One region of the Dehalobacter sp. MCB1 genome, then DNA from elsewhere that is predicted to be linked to it. Evidence: riboswitches for the same ligand, from Rfam matches in the RefSeq annotation. Region 1 holds a riboswitch; the other holds the start of a gene.
What was found. Region 1 has a riboswitch for cyclic di-GMP ahead of A7K50_RS06475 (diguanylate cyclase). Riboswitches for the same ligand answer to the same signal wherever they lie in the genome.
Positions count from the first base shown of each region.

Region 2: another riboswitch for cyclic di-GMP. It lies ahead of A7K50_RS09390 (DUF5667 domain-containing protein); the one in region 1 lies ahead of A7K50_RS06475 (diguanylate cyclase).

Region 1 is NZ_LXPC01000010.1:17,710-25,804, reverse strand. It holds gene A7K50_RS06505 (ATP-binding protein) at 1-702, opposite strand, end outside; gene A7K50_RS06500 (polyprenyl synthetase family protein) at 683-1,633, opposite strand; gene A7K50_RS06495 (hypothetical protein) at 1,639-1,833, opposite strand; gene A7K50_RS06490 (hypothetical protein) at 2,166-2,618, shown strand; gene A7K50_RS06485 (alpha/beta fold hydrolase) at 2,667-3,359, opposite strand; gene A7K50_RS06480 (heavy metal-binding domain-containing protein) at 3,585-3,905, opposite strand; gene A7K50_RS06475 (diguanylate cyclase) at 4,002-5,675, opposite strand; cyclic di-GMP riboswitch class I at 5,731-5,816, opposite strand; gene aguB (N-carbamoylputrescine amidase) at 5,905-6,780, opposite strand; gene A7K50_RS06465 (agmatine deiminase family protein) at 6,812-7,843, opposite strand; gene A7K50_RS06460 (AMP-binding protein) at 8,036-8,095, opposite strand, start outside.
Region 2 is NZ_LXPC01000012.1:339,090-347,184, reverse strand. It holds gene A7K50_RS09415 (efflux RND transporter permease subunit) at 1-840, opposite strand, end outside; gene A7K50_RS09410 (efflux RND transporter periplasmic adaptor subunit) at 837-2,120, opposite strand; gene A7K50_RS09405 (DUF3102 domain-containing protein) at 2,419-3,249, shown strand; gene A7K50_RS09400 (DUF1659 domain-containing protein) at 3,338-3,565, shown strand; gene A7K50_RS09395 (DUF2922 domain-containing protein) at 3,604-3,843, shown strand; gene A7K50_RS09390 (DUF5667 domain-containing protein) at 3,982-5,226, opposite strand; cyclic di-GMP riboswitch class I at 5,207-5,291, opposite strand; gene A7K50_RS14350 (CAP domain-containing protein) at 5,433-6,260, opposite strand; gene A7K50_RS09380 (TolC family protein) at 6,321-7,400, opposite strand; gene A7K50_RS09375 (cell wall-binding repeat-containing protein) at 7,651-8,095, opposite strand, start outside.

The DNA of each region.
Region 1 (8,095 bases):
TAATTGGACAATGCCTGAAAATTGCATAATTGTCAAAATAATTATGAACGTAAGAATAATTAGTATTGATAATTGGCCATATTTATTGATTTTTCTTGGCTGATCAACAGGAAAGATTGAAAAAAAACGAATAAGATAAACAGGCGCTAATGAAAACGTAACAAACTCCAATTCTTTGGCCAAAAGTAAACAACGGCCTGAAGCCCGAGTTAAAATAATTGCTAAGGCAAATAACCAAAGCATCCAAAATAAAGTACGAGCTTGTTTTAAAAAAGGTCGCTTGTACCAAGTTAAAAAACCCAGTAGCCAAAACGTAAACCCTAATATGATTAACGGAATTTCACTCAATGCTGTAAACAAATCAATTTGTTTATGTATAGTAATTGCTTTGGAAGTCATTTGCCCCGGACTGACGAATTCGATTGTTGTAGCATCTTCCAGTATGTCCCATTTTTGAACAATAGGGTTTTTACTAGGATCTTTACCGTCAATTTTGAGGATTTCATCCCCCAACTCTATCCCGGATTGATACGCTTCGCCAATAGAATCGCATGTTACCACCAGCCAGTGGCCGTTTACGTTTTTTAGATCAAGACCTATATATGGCCGTTCCAGACAAGCAACAAAGTAAACAAGTCCTAGCACAATGAAAATCACACTTGCTAAATAATAAATATGCCGATTAATAAATTTCTCCCACAAGTTTTTTCATCTTCTCCTTTTGTTTTTCTGGAACGGGAAGCCTTTCAAGGATTTCACCAGCAACATGGCGATAAATTTCAAACATGACGGCACAATATTGACTAACCCCTTCTTCGGCAGAAGTTCTTTTCAACAATTCTTTTTCATTATCCAATAATTGTTGCGACCGGTAGCCTTTTTCCTTTTTAAGCAGATGGAACTGGCCCACTTCTTTTGCTGTGTGTAAAAGGTAAACATAGGGTAGGGTTTTTATATTATTTGTAAAATCATGCTTTTTCTGAAAATCCAGAAAGTCATTTAAATCGTTGCGGATTTGGTTCATGATCCCAAAGTTTTGGCCAAACTCTGCTAACAACTCTTTAATAGAATCTGAAGCCCCTCCCAGGATCGCTCCTATTTTACACGCACAGGAAGTCAAACTTCCTGACTTTCGTTTGACTATTTCAAAGCATTGCTCAAGAGAAATATGATCACAGTCAGCATAAAGGAACTCCCTGAATTGACCATCACTGGCAATTACCCCAGCGTGGTGTATAGTCTTACTGATTTCTCTATAAATCCTATCATCCTGAATTTCGCTAATTGCCTCATCGCTTAACATTAAAAGACAATTTGCCAGGCTTATAGCTTTCGCCTCCGAAATTTTTCGCCAGGGCAGATCATCATGATCCTGATCTTGAATATCGTCAAAAATATCCGCTGCCAAGGCAAAAAATTCCATCGCAATTGCTCCCGGCAGCGCAGTTTCTGGCTTTCCCCCTGTACACTCGCAACTCATAGTGGTTAAATAGGCCCATTTAAATAATTCACCCGTACTACTGTCTGCATTCAATGAATTTTGAATCATTTGACACATTTCAGCACTAAGTTTCGTTGCTTCCATAATCCTATTAATTTCTGCAAAGATGTTTTGATCAAGCTGAAAATTCATTTATTCTATGCCCACTGAATAAGCGGACTGACTTCAATGGCAATGGCGCCCCCGGATACCTTACCCCTTGAAAAAACATTTTGAATAACAGGAAGTTCAGTGGGTTTTACGATATTTTTACTCTGCTGGTCAGCCTGGGTTAGCAATTTGGGATTTTTGACGCACTCGTGAACAAAATTGGCAATACCTTCATAGTTCATCCTGAAAACCCCTTTCATAATAAAAAAATTTACCATTTGTCTTACTGAAAGTAGTCTTTGTCAAAGTTTCCATTCATTCTGATGAATTCCCTTCAGCTTGATCATTTATAAGGAAAATTCTTCAAATAGCGCCATATTCCTTCAGTGAATAATAGAATGTTTTGTCGAATTTTATATTTTATCCCATGACAGTATAAATAAAGGCCCTGCCCCGACTGCAGCGGGCATGGGCTTGCTCAAACTTATCATAGGAATTGCAAAAAAAGAATTGTAAAAATGTTTATGTTGGGAATACTAGTCTTGAATATTATGATATAAAGGTAGTACGAAAGATGAAATACGATAAACCCACTTTAGCTATGTTTATGGGAGCTTTATCCACGATTCCCTATGAAATCGTGACAAGAATTCTAATGACCTTTGGATTTGCCAAGTATAGTGTATATCAGCTCACTAGCTTTATGATAACACTGGACAGGCCTAATGATATCCTCGGAGCGATATATTCCATCATATTAGGTTGTGTATTATCTCTTGTTTTTTACTACGCACTTAAATTCTTAGATCATGACTATTTTATAGTCAAAAGTATCGGCATTAGTTTATTAAACTGGTTAACATTAGAAGTCATTTTCATGTGGCTTATTGAAGGGCGTAACTTTATTCCGCATAGACCTATTAATGATTATTATTCAGAAATGATCGGTTCAATTGTGTTTGGGATTACGCTAGGACTACTGTTTCGCTATTATTTATTTAAAGGTTATAAGAAAAACGCATCATAGGAACCGTTTTGCAATACATTTGTACAGCTTTACGAAATAAAGCTCAACTTATTTGTCTTGTAAAAAATCTTCAACACATATCATTACCTGTTCGGCCATCGGACTTAGAAGGATCAAATGACCACCTTTTTGGAAATATCTAATCTTTTTCCTATCCGAAGACACATGTTTATTGATATAATCCACACTCTTTCTTCTTACAGTATCATCATCTTCAGCCTGAATAATTAAGATTGGACAATTTATTTTCTTTAATTTTGGCTTCGTTTGGTGCAATAATAATAAGAATTGGATCATAGACAAAAACGGTGAGATCTTTTTTGCTTGTAAATACCTCTTGATGTGGTTAGGCTTCTTGTTCTTGACGTCATCCGCAATATTACGAAACACTTGGTATATGTTCCAATAGAAGATGGGCGTATTGATTGTCACAATGGCCTTAATATCATGTTTACAAGCAAGATTAAATGCAATCAGCCCTCCCATGGAGAACCCTATCAGCAGAATTTCATCCCCAATTTCTTTTAATCTTAAAAGTTCACGTTCAGCAGAATCTATCCAGTCCAGATAAGTTGCTTTTTTCATTTCATGTCTGGTTGTTGAATGGCCTTTTAATATAGGACAAATAACATCATAACCAAGAGCAGTCAAATATTCGGCCAAAGGCTTCACTTCGTGTACCCCGCCACCAAACCCGTGAATGATTAGACATTTCGTTTTCTCATCATCTATAGCGTTCATCTATCACTGCCTCCAGTCTTTATCTGGCTTTTGCATGTATGTTGTAGAAAATCTCGCGTATCCCGAAGTATTGTTACTACGTACTGCTTACAGTACAAACTATGATGAAGATATTAATAAATGGTTTTTATTTAATCCTTTGGTTGAGAGACTCCAATACCCTTAGCCTAGCAGAAAGATACCCGCTGGTACAGAGCTCGCGGGTATCTTTTGAATATTTCGGGATTATTCTACTCTTACGGCGGTCCCGGAAGCACTGACCATCAACATACTGCCGTTGGCTCCGATAACTTCATAATCCAGATCGATACCGACTACGGCGTTGGCGCCCATCTGGAACGCCCGGTCTTCCATTTCTCTCAACGCAATATTGCGGGCCTCCTGCAGCTTGCCTTCATACGTTCCGGAACGTCCACCGATTACGTCGGTGATACTCGCAAAAATATCGCGGACAATATTGGCCCCCATAATGGCTTCTCCGGTAATCACCCCGTAGTATTCGGTGATCCTGCGTCCTTCTACGGACGGTGTCGTTGTTAAAATCATGTTGTTTTCCTCCAATAACTCTATTTCATAAGGTTAACGTTACTATAAGTATATCACTCCAAGTATTTATTTATATTCCTCTTCGCCTTTTGGCAGCTACCTATCATTCACAACAAGGGATTCCTGCATAATCTTATTAAAAACAGTAACCAGATACGGATCAAACTGTTTGCCGGCGCATTTATTGATTTCAACAAGTGCACTATACGGGTCCATGGCCCGTTTATAAGGCCTTTCATGCGTGATCACATCGTAGGAATCCACAATGGATACAATCCTCGAGAATAGCGGAATTTCATCTTCTTTCAGCCCCTGCGGGTAACCTTTCCCATTCCACCATTCATGATGACCGAGAACGGCTTCCGAGACATGCGCTAATTCCCTGGAAGACTGCGTAATCCGATAGCCGATTTCAGAATGTTTTTTCATGATGCTCCATTCTTCCGGGGTCAAGTCACCTTGTTTTTTTAAGATTTCCCCCGGAACGCCAATCTTGCCGATATCATGCAGCATCGCAACCTGGACCAGTTCAACGATTTCCCTTGCGGATAAGCCGATCTGACTGCCAAATTTACTGACCAGACTTTTCAGCCTCATGACATGGGCTTCCGTCTGATAATCTTTTTCCCAGAGCAGTTTTTCCAGGAACTCGATGATCGCAAGGCGGGTTTTCTTGCTTTCATTCAGTTTGTTGCTATACATTTTTTCCTCAGCCTGGTTGATCATTTCTGCCAAGGGCTGTTCCCTGTTCTCAAAAAACGTCGAGCCAAACGAGATATCGATCGGTACTGTTTTCGGGCGGGAGATTTTTAAGTTATCCTTGACATTGTTTAAAAGCACGCCAGCCTGATCAAGCGGCACACCAGGCATGATAATGATAAACTCGTCCCCGCCCCATCGGATAATCACATTTTCCGGGCCAATGGTCTCCTGCATAATTCTGACCCCGTCCGCAAGTAATTCATCCCCTTTTTCATGACCAAAGGTGTCGTTGATTAGTTTCAGACCATTAAAATCCCCCATGACCAATGCTGCAGGCATGAGGGTTTTATCCAGGAAATCTTCCAACGTATTTTCAAAATAGGTACGACTGTAGGCCCCGGTTAATTTATCATAAATGACAAGTTTTCTGATATTTGCTTCTTTGCTTTCAAGCTCCTCCCGGATGCTTTGAAAATACAGGGCCTGCATATTGAGATAAGCAAGTAGACCAACAACACCGGCAACTAAATAACCTACAGACGGTGGAATAACGTTAATTAATTTGCACAACGGATAAAGTAAAATCGATAAGGCCCAAAAAATATAGGTATAGCCAAGTATTATTCGGATCGGGCCTTGCGGTGTTTTTGCTTTTAAGCATGTCATAGCGGCTTTGGACAATAATGCAATGATCCAGACAACAGACAGAAGTAAAAGAGCGGTTGTCGGGATTCCCTGAACAGCAATACATATAAAAGCAAGGATCAGAAAGCCCGTGCCGATATCCCAGAACACCGGATAGCTTCTGCTAAAAAACAACTGCGTACCCTTGAATACCAGCCAGTACCCTGCGATCGAAGAGGCATAGTTGATAATCTGAAGCACCACGGACGGGCTGTTGGTTTCCAGCAATGCAGTTCTGGAAAGATAGGTTATCATCAGCGTTAAGACAGAAAGACTCCATGCTAAGAAATAATGTTTCTTTTCGGAAAAATATAAAAATCCGTAAGATATTAACAAGACCAAGGTAATCGAAATACTGGCTGCAACGATGGAATCGGCTGTCATGTAGATCCTCCCTCAAAAAAAATCGCGGCCAAAGCAGCCGCGGTTTTCATCTTCTGTGTGCAACCCGACTGTCAATATGCTTCAGCACTTAGACTCGTAGCTTTGCGTCCCTGCTTTTCAACAGGTTTGCCTAAGGATCATTTGATTTGATTTAATTATAGTAAAATACACGAAATCTGTCAATAAATGTATGAATAATCAATTATTGTATAATTATTTAATTTACGAATCAGTCTATTAGTTCTCCGTCATAGGAAGCAATAATCCCATATAAATCAGGCCGACGGTCCCGGAAGATTCCCCACTCCAGGCGCTGGACCTCAAGCTGATCGAGGTCAAACTCAGCCACCAGTACAGTTTCCTCAGTACGCCCTGCTTCCGCAATTCTTTTGCCAAGTGGTCCGGCAATAAAGGAGGAACCGTAAAAGGTAATCCTGGAATCTTCATCTTCCTCGACGCCGATCCGATTGGAAGCGACCACGGGGATCAGGTTCGCGGCAGCGTGGCCGAGCATGCAGGCCTGCCAATGGTCTTTGGAATCAATCGTCTGGTCCAGCGGTTCTGAACCGATGGCCGTCGGATATAACAGGATCTCTGCCCCCATCAGGGTCATGCAGCGGGCAGCTTCCGGGTACCATTGATCCCAACAGACGCCGACCCCAATCTTGGCGTAGCGCGTTTGCCAGACTTTAAAGCCTGTGTCACCGGGGTTAAAATAGAATTTTTCCTCATAGCCCGGCCCGTCAGGGATATGGCTTTTTCTGTATTTGCCGAGGATCTCACCGTCGGCATCAATCATGGCAATTGTATTGTAGCGCGCATAGTTTCTCTTCTCATAGAAACTGATTGGCAGGACGACTTCCAGCTCTCTGGCGATTTGCCGGAAATGCCTGACCGCCTGATTATTTTCTAGCTCTTTCGCATATCCGTAATAATCTGATTTTTCTTTCTGACAGAAATATGGGGTCTCGAACAGTTCCTGCAACAGGATAATCTGGGCTCCTCGGGCCGCTGCCTCCCTGACCAGTGTCTCTGCCCCGGCAATATTTTCTTCAACGTTACTGGTGCAGCGCATTTGTGTTGCTGCCACTTTGACGTTTCTCATCGTTAAATTCCTTCCCTACTGCCTATTATTTTTATAGATCTACCGCAGGCATCTGCTGGGTGGTACAGTGAACATTGCCGCCTTCCCCAATAATTGCCATTCCATCAATGGTGCGGATCCGTCTTTCCGGAAAAATCCCGCTCAGGGTCCGAATAGCCAGGGCATCGGTTTCGGCAGCCTGGCCCCCAAATACAGGTAAAATAATTCCGCCGTTAACAAAGTAAAAGTTTAAATAACTCAACGTCAGGCGTTTACCGTCGGCAAATACGGCGGGAGGCTGTTGTATTGGGATGATTTCAAAGGTTCTTCCTTTGGCGTCCGTTTCCTGGTTTAACACCGCGAGGTTTTCCCGGGTAATCGCATAATTCGGATCGCAAGGGTCGTCACAGATCTGAATCACGATTTTGCCAGGCGAAGCAAAACAAGCGATATTGTCAACATGACCGTCTGTTTCATCCCCGTATAAGCCTTTTTCCAGCCAGATGACTTTGTGGATACTCAAATATTTCTTCAATAGTTCCAAAATATGTTCCCGGGAAAAATCAGGGTTACGGTTCGGATTGAGCAGACATTCGGCCGTTGTCAAGAGTGTACCATCTCCGTCCACGTGCAGCGAGCCGCCTTCCATAATCAGGGGCGCATCAAACGGTTTTAGTCCAAGGTGCTTCAATATTTGCGGTGCGACCTGGTTGTCCAGATCCCAGTCCGGGTATTTGCCGCCCCAGGCATTGAAGTGCCAGTTGATGCCGGCTGTATCTCCCCGATCATTGACGATAAACGTCGGCCCGTTATCCCGAAGCCAGGCATCATTGTGCGCCAACGGCAGGAGCTCAATCTGCCTGTTCCGAAAGCGGCCTTCGAGCAGAGATCGTTCGTCGGGGTTTACCAGCACGGTGACGGGTTCAAATTCCCCGATAGCTCGAATAATGTCGGTATAGCCCTCGCAAACAGCCTCGTAGTCTTCGGGGTGGCACATTGATGCCCGAACTGGCCACGAAATAAAGGTACGTTCGTGTCTATCCCATTCCGCAGGCATTCTATAGTTCAAATCGCTCGGAAACATCAGTTTATCCTTTCTTCAGCAACAACATATATCCATCATTACTTTCAAATTGACATTTATCCTATTGATTATTTATAGTTCATTTTACATGAAAATCTCACCACTTTTCAAGGCATAAAATCACCCCACGATAATGTGGGGTGCATCATCACAATATTCAATGATTGATAGGTATATGTTAAAAGTTATTCTTTATCCCTGAAACTTTTCCGTATCTTCGCGACGGATCTGGGCGCGTTTGATCTTGCCGCC
Region 2 (8,095 bases), on a different contig from region 1:
TACGCCTGGATTGCCGTCAGCTTTGGCAATCGTGGTCTGCTGATCAGCCTTCAATTCAATATCTGCCAGATCCTTCAGTTGAACGTTCACACCGGTAGGCAGAGGAATAAGCAACTGCTCAATCTCGGCCACCGACGTGAATTCCCCGGTCGTTTTGACGGTAAGCTCCTGGGTTCCTTTTTTGACTGTGCCACCGGGCAGGTTCACATTCTCCGAGGCCAGAATCCCTTGAAGATAAGCAAGGCTGATACCGTAACCGGCCAGTTTTTCACTTTTCGTCCGGATTTCAATAATATCCTCGGTTCCGCCGGTTACTGAAACCGAAGCAACGCCTTCCGCCCTTTCCAGTCTCGGCTGAATCGTATCCTCCGCCAGCGTCTGCAGCTCGGAAAGACTCATCGTCGGCGAGGAGATCGACAACGTCAGAACCGGGGTGGAATTCATATTGATCTTCAGGACCATCGGATTGCTGACCCCGTCTGGAAAATAGTTCTTGATCAGATCGATTTTTTCCCTGAGGTCCAGCGCAACCTGGTCCATATCGACGCCGTAATTAAACTCTAGAATTACCAATGAACTGCCTTCCGAAGTAATGGAGCTGATGTTTTTGACATTCTGGGCCGTCGAAACAGCCTGTTCAATCGGCTGGGTGATTAAAGTTTCTATCTCTTGCGGTCCTGCTCCGTTGTAAGAGGTACTGACAATTGCGTAAGGCAATTCCATCTCAGGCATCAGATCCAGCGGGATACGCGTAAAAGAGACAAATCCGAGGATGATGACAATGAAAACGAGCATCAGGACTGTAACGGGGCGTTTTACCGACGTTTCAGATATTCTCACTCCTGTGCGCCTCCCCCTGTTTGCGCTGAAGCTGCCGTATCATTTGTTTCCTGCTGGACCTCTTGGCCGTCAAGCGATATGACTTTGATTTCTGATCCGTCCTGAACAAAGTTCTGCCCTTTGGTTATGACGATATCTCCTTCAGCTAAGCCGCTGATGATCTCGGTCTCAGTCCCGCTTTCGAGCCCGGTTGATACTTCAATCTCGACTGCGGCATTATCTTTGGCGACATAAACGACGTCTTTTCCACCGTGGAAGATCACAGCCTCGGTCGGCACGACCAGAACATTATTCTTGCCGGCGATACTTAAGGTCAAATTGGCGAACATACCGGGTTTGATCACGCTGTCTTTATTCTCAATGTAGGCTTTAAGCGTATATTTCCCCTGAGCATTGGCTGCAACACTTAAACTGTCAATGACCCCTTTAACCTTGACCGAAGCCGAAGGCACCACGATCTCCACTGACTGGCCGCCGTGCACATTATTGATCTCCTGCTCACTGATGCTTACGGTAACAAATACTTTACTCAGATCCACCACCCTGGCCGGCGAAACAGCATTTGAAACCATAGCGCCTACTTTCACATCCAACGCCGTAAGTACGCCGCCAATCGGCGCCTTAACATCCATATCATTCAAGGCTTTCTGAGCCGCATCATAAGCAGCCTTGGCTTGGGCCAGCTGGCCTTGATACGTTTCCAGAACGGCATCGGAAGCCAGGACGGCAACCTGATCAAGCTCAGACTTGCTTACCGCCCCGATTTCATAGAGCTGCTTCATATTCTCATAATTCTTCTTATTGTTCTCATAATTGGCCATATTGGTCCGATAGGCGCCCTGCGCCAGCTGATAGGCAGCAGCTGCCTGATTATAGCTTGCCATCAGGTCGGATTTATCGAGGCTGAACAGCACTTGCCCCTTGCTGACCTGGTCCCCTACTTTGGCATGGACCGCAGTCACTTTACCCGGGGTGGTAACATAAATAGAAGCTTCTTTATCCGCTTCGACTTTACCACTTAAGGTGATCGCCGAAGAAATGCTCTGTTTTTGCAAAGTTATCGCTTCAACCGGGACATAATTTTGCCGGTTTTGTTCCGCCGCCTTTTGCTCAGCAGCTGATCTCACTGCACCGGAGATTCTAACACCGATCAGCAGGACAACCAGAACTGCGATCACGGTGATGATCATTTTTTTCTTCCCAACAGGTTTTTTAAGATCCGGGCTTCCGTCCTGTTTCGGCTCAGGCCGTTTGATTTTAAGTATGTCTTTCAGCGCCATTTTTCTACTCCCCCGATAATTAATATCTTTATAAGTGTATTCTTATTGGGACATCTTCATGAATGATGCGACCGTGCCCGTCGCGACTGACTGGTCGGTCGGCTTATCACTCCTCTTATCTTATCTTTCTTTGTCTTCCTGGTCAATGGGTTTAAATTAGATACTGTTTTTACCGGAAAGAATCTCTTTATTGATTCACAGAAATTGAGAGTTCAATTTTAATATAAAGCCAAGCCTTCACCACCCGAAGCCCATCTGCATATGCTGCAATTAGACTCATAATGAAAGGGTGGGCGGGATGGATAATCTGACCACCGAACGCACGCCGCTTGTCATAGCGGCTGAAATAAAGATGATAACCTGCCAAACCAAAAAAATAGTACTTGCCAGCGCCATTGAAATCGGCCGTCGTTTGCTGGAAGCCAAGGCTCTGGTTAAACACGGGGAATGGGGTAAGTGGCTGGAGTCTGTGAGCTATTCCCAGAAAACTGCCGAAAGACTGATAAAGCTCTACCAAGAGTACGGGCCTAAATTTTCTGACGGATCCGACACGTCAAAATCGACATCAATGTCGAATATGACTTACACCCAGGCCCTCCTCCTTCTGGGTTTACCGGCAGAGGAGCGGGAGGAATTCATCGAGCAGAATGATGTCGGCGGTATGACCACCAAGAAGCTGCAGCAGGCACTTCAGGACAGAGACAAGGCCAATCAGGAAAAGGACCAGGCTCTTCAGGAGAATCAAGTACTTAAAAAAGGGCTGGAGACGATCGACAGCACCATCTCCGAATTAAAAAATGAGCAGGCTAAGGCTGCGTCAAGGCCAACGAATCCGGAAAATGTCAATGCAGAAGCCTTCTCTACCGGTCAACCCGCCCTGCCGACCCACAACCTTAAAACCGAACATGACCCCGACGCTCACATCAAGCATGTAGAAAAATGCGACACTTGCTGCAAAACAATCGCCGATACCTTCTTCGATCTGACGACAGCGCTCACCAATCTGGCGCATATCGATCCGAACCTGAAAGAAGAAAAAAGAAAAGAAGCCAACCGGCTGATTGAATACATGGCAGAGACGATTAAAGAGTGGCCGCCCCCCAAGAAGCCGCTTAGATTTAGTTCCTGATTTTTTTTGGGAACCTTTGGACAAGCCAAGCATAGTATGTACAAGACAGCCGTAAGCTGTCCAATAAAAGGGAAAGGAGATGATGGGAATGGCCGTTGTTTCAGCGCCATCCGGCGCCGCTCTGGTATTGGTTTATCAGACCGGAGTCAGCACCTCCGGTGCTCCGATAACCAAACAGCGAACCCTTAACAATATTGTTTACAATGCTTCGAATCAAGCTGTCTATGAGGCGGCTCACGCCATCTTCGATCTGTCGGAATATACGCTGCTTGACGTTTACTTCAGAAGAACGGATGAATTGACAAACGAAGCGTAAAGCGGAGGGCAATTTCAGGCGTCAAGGAGGTGATTCAATTGGCTGTGACCACCAACCGAACAGCAAGATTAACTTTCGCGACCACCGGAGGGAACACGTTTTCCCTAACGGTTCCCCAACCGCGAGAGGATATCCTGCTAACTGAAGCCATGGACGTTATGAACTCGCTTATAGCAAGCGGGATATTCCTCACGACAAACGGTGCCCTTACAGGGGTAAAGGATATAAAGGTCATTGAAACCACGACCAATGACCTTTATGATCCTCCGCAAGTGTAAGCGGGCAGTACCGGCATAAAAGATGTAAACCACAAAACAGACAGCCCTGGCACTTTATCTGCCTGATAGCTGTCTGTTTCTTCTAAGGAGGTATTTAATGTGATTTGAATGATTCTCAGTTATCGAAAATATAAAGTCCTATCTTTTTCCTTGCCCTTTATCGTTATGCCCGTTATTTGAAGAGGTATTTATGACCGTGTTCTGAACGGCCTGTGCATCCACTGTTGTTTCATCCGAAGTAGACTGGCCATCGGCTGTGGCATTCTGATCGTCTGCAACTGTTGGATCCTGTTCGTCCCCTGCTTCCAGGCTATCTTCCTGGTCGCTCACGGCTTGTTCCCTAATGGTTTTCTTGTATTCCTTCATAATTTTGGCTTGCTCTTTCAAGGCTTCCTTCGTTTCTTTGTTCGTCTCTACTTTGATTTTCTGAATATCTTTCCTAAGCTCCTGCATGTCGTTTTTGTACTGTTCAGCCTGCCCGACTTTTTCCAGGGCAGCTGCAATGGCAGCCTCATCACCTGAAGCACGGGCTTGTCCCAATTCTGCCTTGGCTGCCGTAAATTCCTGCACAGCTTCTGCATAGGCTTCTTTCGCGGCTACATAGGCTTTAATCGCAATGGTATTCTGGACTTCGGCTTGGATAATATTCTGCATGATTTCAGCCTGTTCTTCTGTCAGACCGCCGGTGATTTTAAGGACGATCTTGTCGGCATCACTTTGGACAAGTTCAATGCTGGCAAGTAGATTGCTGATGACGGTATTTTCTTCTGTGTCAACTGCCGCCGTTTCATCCGTGGCTGTCTCATCAGTAGTTGTTTCTTCCGTAGAAGTTGCTACAGCTTCTTCATTTACAGCATTATTATCTGCACCATCGGTTTCAGTTCCTTCAGCTGCTTCGGTATCTTCAATGATTTGTTGCACCTGAAAGTTTGCTTTTTTAATAGTATCTGAATATGCTCTCAGAACCTGCTCCATCAAATCAAGCTGGTTCTCTTCGGACATGATTTCCGCTTCGGCCAGTCTTTCATTGGCAAACTCAACCAGCAGTTCCGCTTTTCCTTCATCAGAGAAAGTTACAGCAACCTGGACATTTTCAATCATCTGTTCGATTGAATAGAGCCAGCTGTCCGGTGTTACACCGGCTTCATCTTCAACAGCTGCTTCATCTGTTGGATCTGTGGCGGTTGGATCTACAGTAGTAGGATCTACGGTCGTGTTGGGAGTACTTGCTAAGATTTCCCCAGTGACCGTGCTTTCGCCGGTTGTTGTTTCAGCAAAAACACAAGAAGGTGCGACCGCAATAATTAAAAGGACACAGAGAATCGAAACCAGAATCTTTTTATGGATCATTCTATTTACCCCTTTCGGTAACCCGGCTGTCATAACCTTTCGGCCTTAGACCCGTGGCTTTGCGTCTCTGTCTTTCGACAGATTTGCCATTATCGTTTTGGCTGAGGTCATTATAGTATAGCTACTTTAAAAGTTCAATTGTTTTGGGTCCTTTTTCAGACCAATGGGGTACAAAAAATGAGACTTTAGTCTCAGAAAATGATTCGAAATTTATACAATTATTTTTGATATCTATCCGATCAGTCTGTAAAGATCTGTACAAACACATAACCGTACACCGGGCTTTTTGAGATGCCGATGCCGACTGAAGCATAGGAGGCATCCACGATATTGTCTCTATGCCCCTCCGAATTCATCAGGTCAAGATGAGCAGCTTCAACCGAACTGTCTCCTGCGAGGTTTTCTGCAGCACTGCTGTATGTAATACCTAAGCTGTGAAGCAGCGTGAAAGTGGATCCCCAGGTAGGCGATATATGGGAAAAATAATTGTTACTGACCATATCTTCCGCTTTCAGCTGCGCGGCATTTGTCAGCTTCGGGTTAAGCTCAAGCGAAGAAATTCCGGCTTTGGAGCGTTCAGAATTAATCAGAGCCAGCATTTGTTGGATTTCGGAGTTGGTGCTGGGGCTGGCCGCAGGTTCGGGTGGATTAGGATTGGCTTCTTCTGAAGAGCTTGTTTGTGGTACGCTTGTTTTAGAGCTTTTCGGCGTTTCTGATATCGTTTCCGGGACTTGTACTACTGCTTGTTTAAGCGTTTTGCTGTCTGCCTCTGAAGAATCGATTGATTCTTCGGTTGCCTGATCTATTGTCTTTGATGTAATCTGCTCCTGTGGTTTTGATTTAGCATCCGACAACGTGCTAAGATCTTCCTGAGCCGAGACTGCCGTAGTGATCGGTGCCTTTTCCCCAGAAGACATATTTTTTGAAGATGTATCCTCCGTCAATATGTTTTTCAAAGAAATCGGTAAGGGCAACGTAAACGTAACCAGGAGTATAAATGCTGCCGCTAACACCAAAACCTTATATACTTTGCCCTTCATCGCTGTCCCACCGTCCTTTATGCTCAATTAGTCCTTCCTGAAATTAAGAAGTGTCTTACTGACACTTCTTAGACATATACATTGAATTTATGCACCTGTACTCGAAGATACAATCAATCCTCTCTTAGCCCACTCGTACTGGCGATAAGCCTGCATCACTGTATCTTTCGCAATCTCGGTCGTTGTCTGCTGACTCATATACGTGCTTCTTTCTGTTTCAAACTGGATTTCCGAAATCATTCCCAATTTGTATTTGAGCTGGGCAATCTTCCATTTGCTTTCGGCTGTTGCCATCTTTTTGGTTTCGACATCCAAGGCTTGCTGTTTGTCCAGAACAGTTTGATAGGCCCTATAGAAATTGTTTTTAAACTTCCGTTCGGAATCAAGCGAGTAGGAATCCAGAATATAATCATAGCTTTTGCCCTTGGCATCCAGATAATCCTTATCGACGTCTATGCCGGCAATCTGGTCTTTCGTTACATTAGGAACATCATTAACCGTAAGTACACAATCATAATCCTGGTTAAGATTTAAATTAAACTGCTGGAGAATGGACTCCTTAGCCTCTTTCAGGTTCTGTACCGCTGATTCAAGTGCCAGGAGACTATTTTCTGCCTCATCGACAGTCAGCTGAGTTACCATCCCAAGTTTCTGCTGTAGTTTTAATATCTTTACCTGCCGTTCAGCCAAAGACTTCTTCACCATTAAATCGTCCAACTGGTAACCGATCGCATTATAGGAGATATACAGCATCTCCATACTCCAGATCAGTGTATTGTTCCCTTTTTCAATATTTAATAGCGTGTTTGTCGTATTGATGGATGTATAGGACGATTTTTGCTGATCAAGAGCAGCTTTTTGAGCAGCAAGCAAATAGCTGATAGCAGCCTCATATTGTGGGTTTGCGCCGGTGCCCCCGCCATAAGCTGCGTTCACCGCGCTCCATTGAGCCAGAAGTGCATCCATTGCAGCAATTCCCTGTGTCTTTCCATTTACAGCATTAGTATATGTACTCATATTTTCAGAAATTATCGGATTTCTGGCATTCATCAATGATTCAATTTTATCAAAATCAAGTGTTGCCACGGTATCAGCAAATGCTTGTACTGGAAATAAAAGTCCCAAGAATGCTATTAAGGTCATGATTATTAACTTTCTCGAACGCATTAAGATTCCTCCAAGAAGTATTGACATCTGATTCTAACAACCATCATACTTCGTGCAGGCTGTTTCGTCAATATTCGGAACTGTCGAAAAAAAGTCCCATGGAAATATACACCTTGTCATTAGACGCTTACCTTACAGTTAACCGCTATGCGTGGCACACTAAAAAGGAGCCGAGCTCAAAATTCTTTTGAGTCGACTCCTTAAAAGTTGCTATCAGTTTTCTAACATCTATATTAGAATTGGTTAGCAATTATTGGGTTACTGTAACACCTGTAGATGGTACAGAAATTTTATTGCCTGCTGTATCAACAATATTGATAGTACCAGAGATAGCTTTAAGTGTTAATCCAGAAGCAATATTTGCTGCTGTAACATCTGCTTCTAATGTCAGAACTACAGTAGTTACATCATCTCCAGCAGCCGTAGAAACTAGATCATTTGCAGCTAATTTGGATCCACCGATGTAAAGTTCGAAATCAGTGTCTACTGCAAGTGTATCAACTTTTTCTGAGAAAGTTAACGTAACTTTATTTAATGCAGTTAACTTCGCAGAGGTGATTGTCGGAACAACGTTTTCTTTGATATTTACAGTACCAGTGTATGCATCAATGGCTACAGAAGAACCTAATGCTTTAACATTGGTAATAGTGATATTACGGAGACCTGTGAACAGGTTTGAGCCAGCTTGCAGGTTA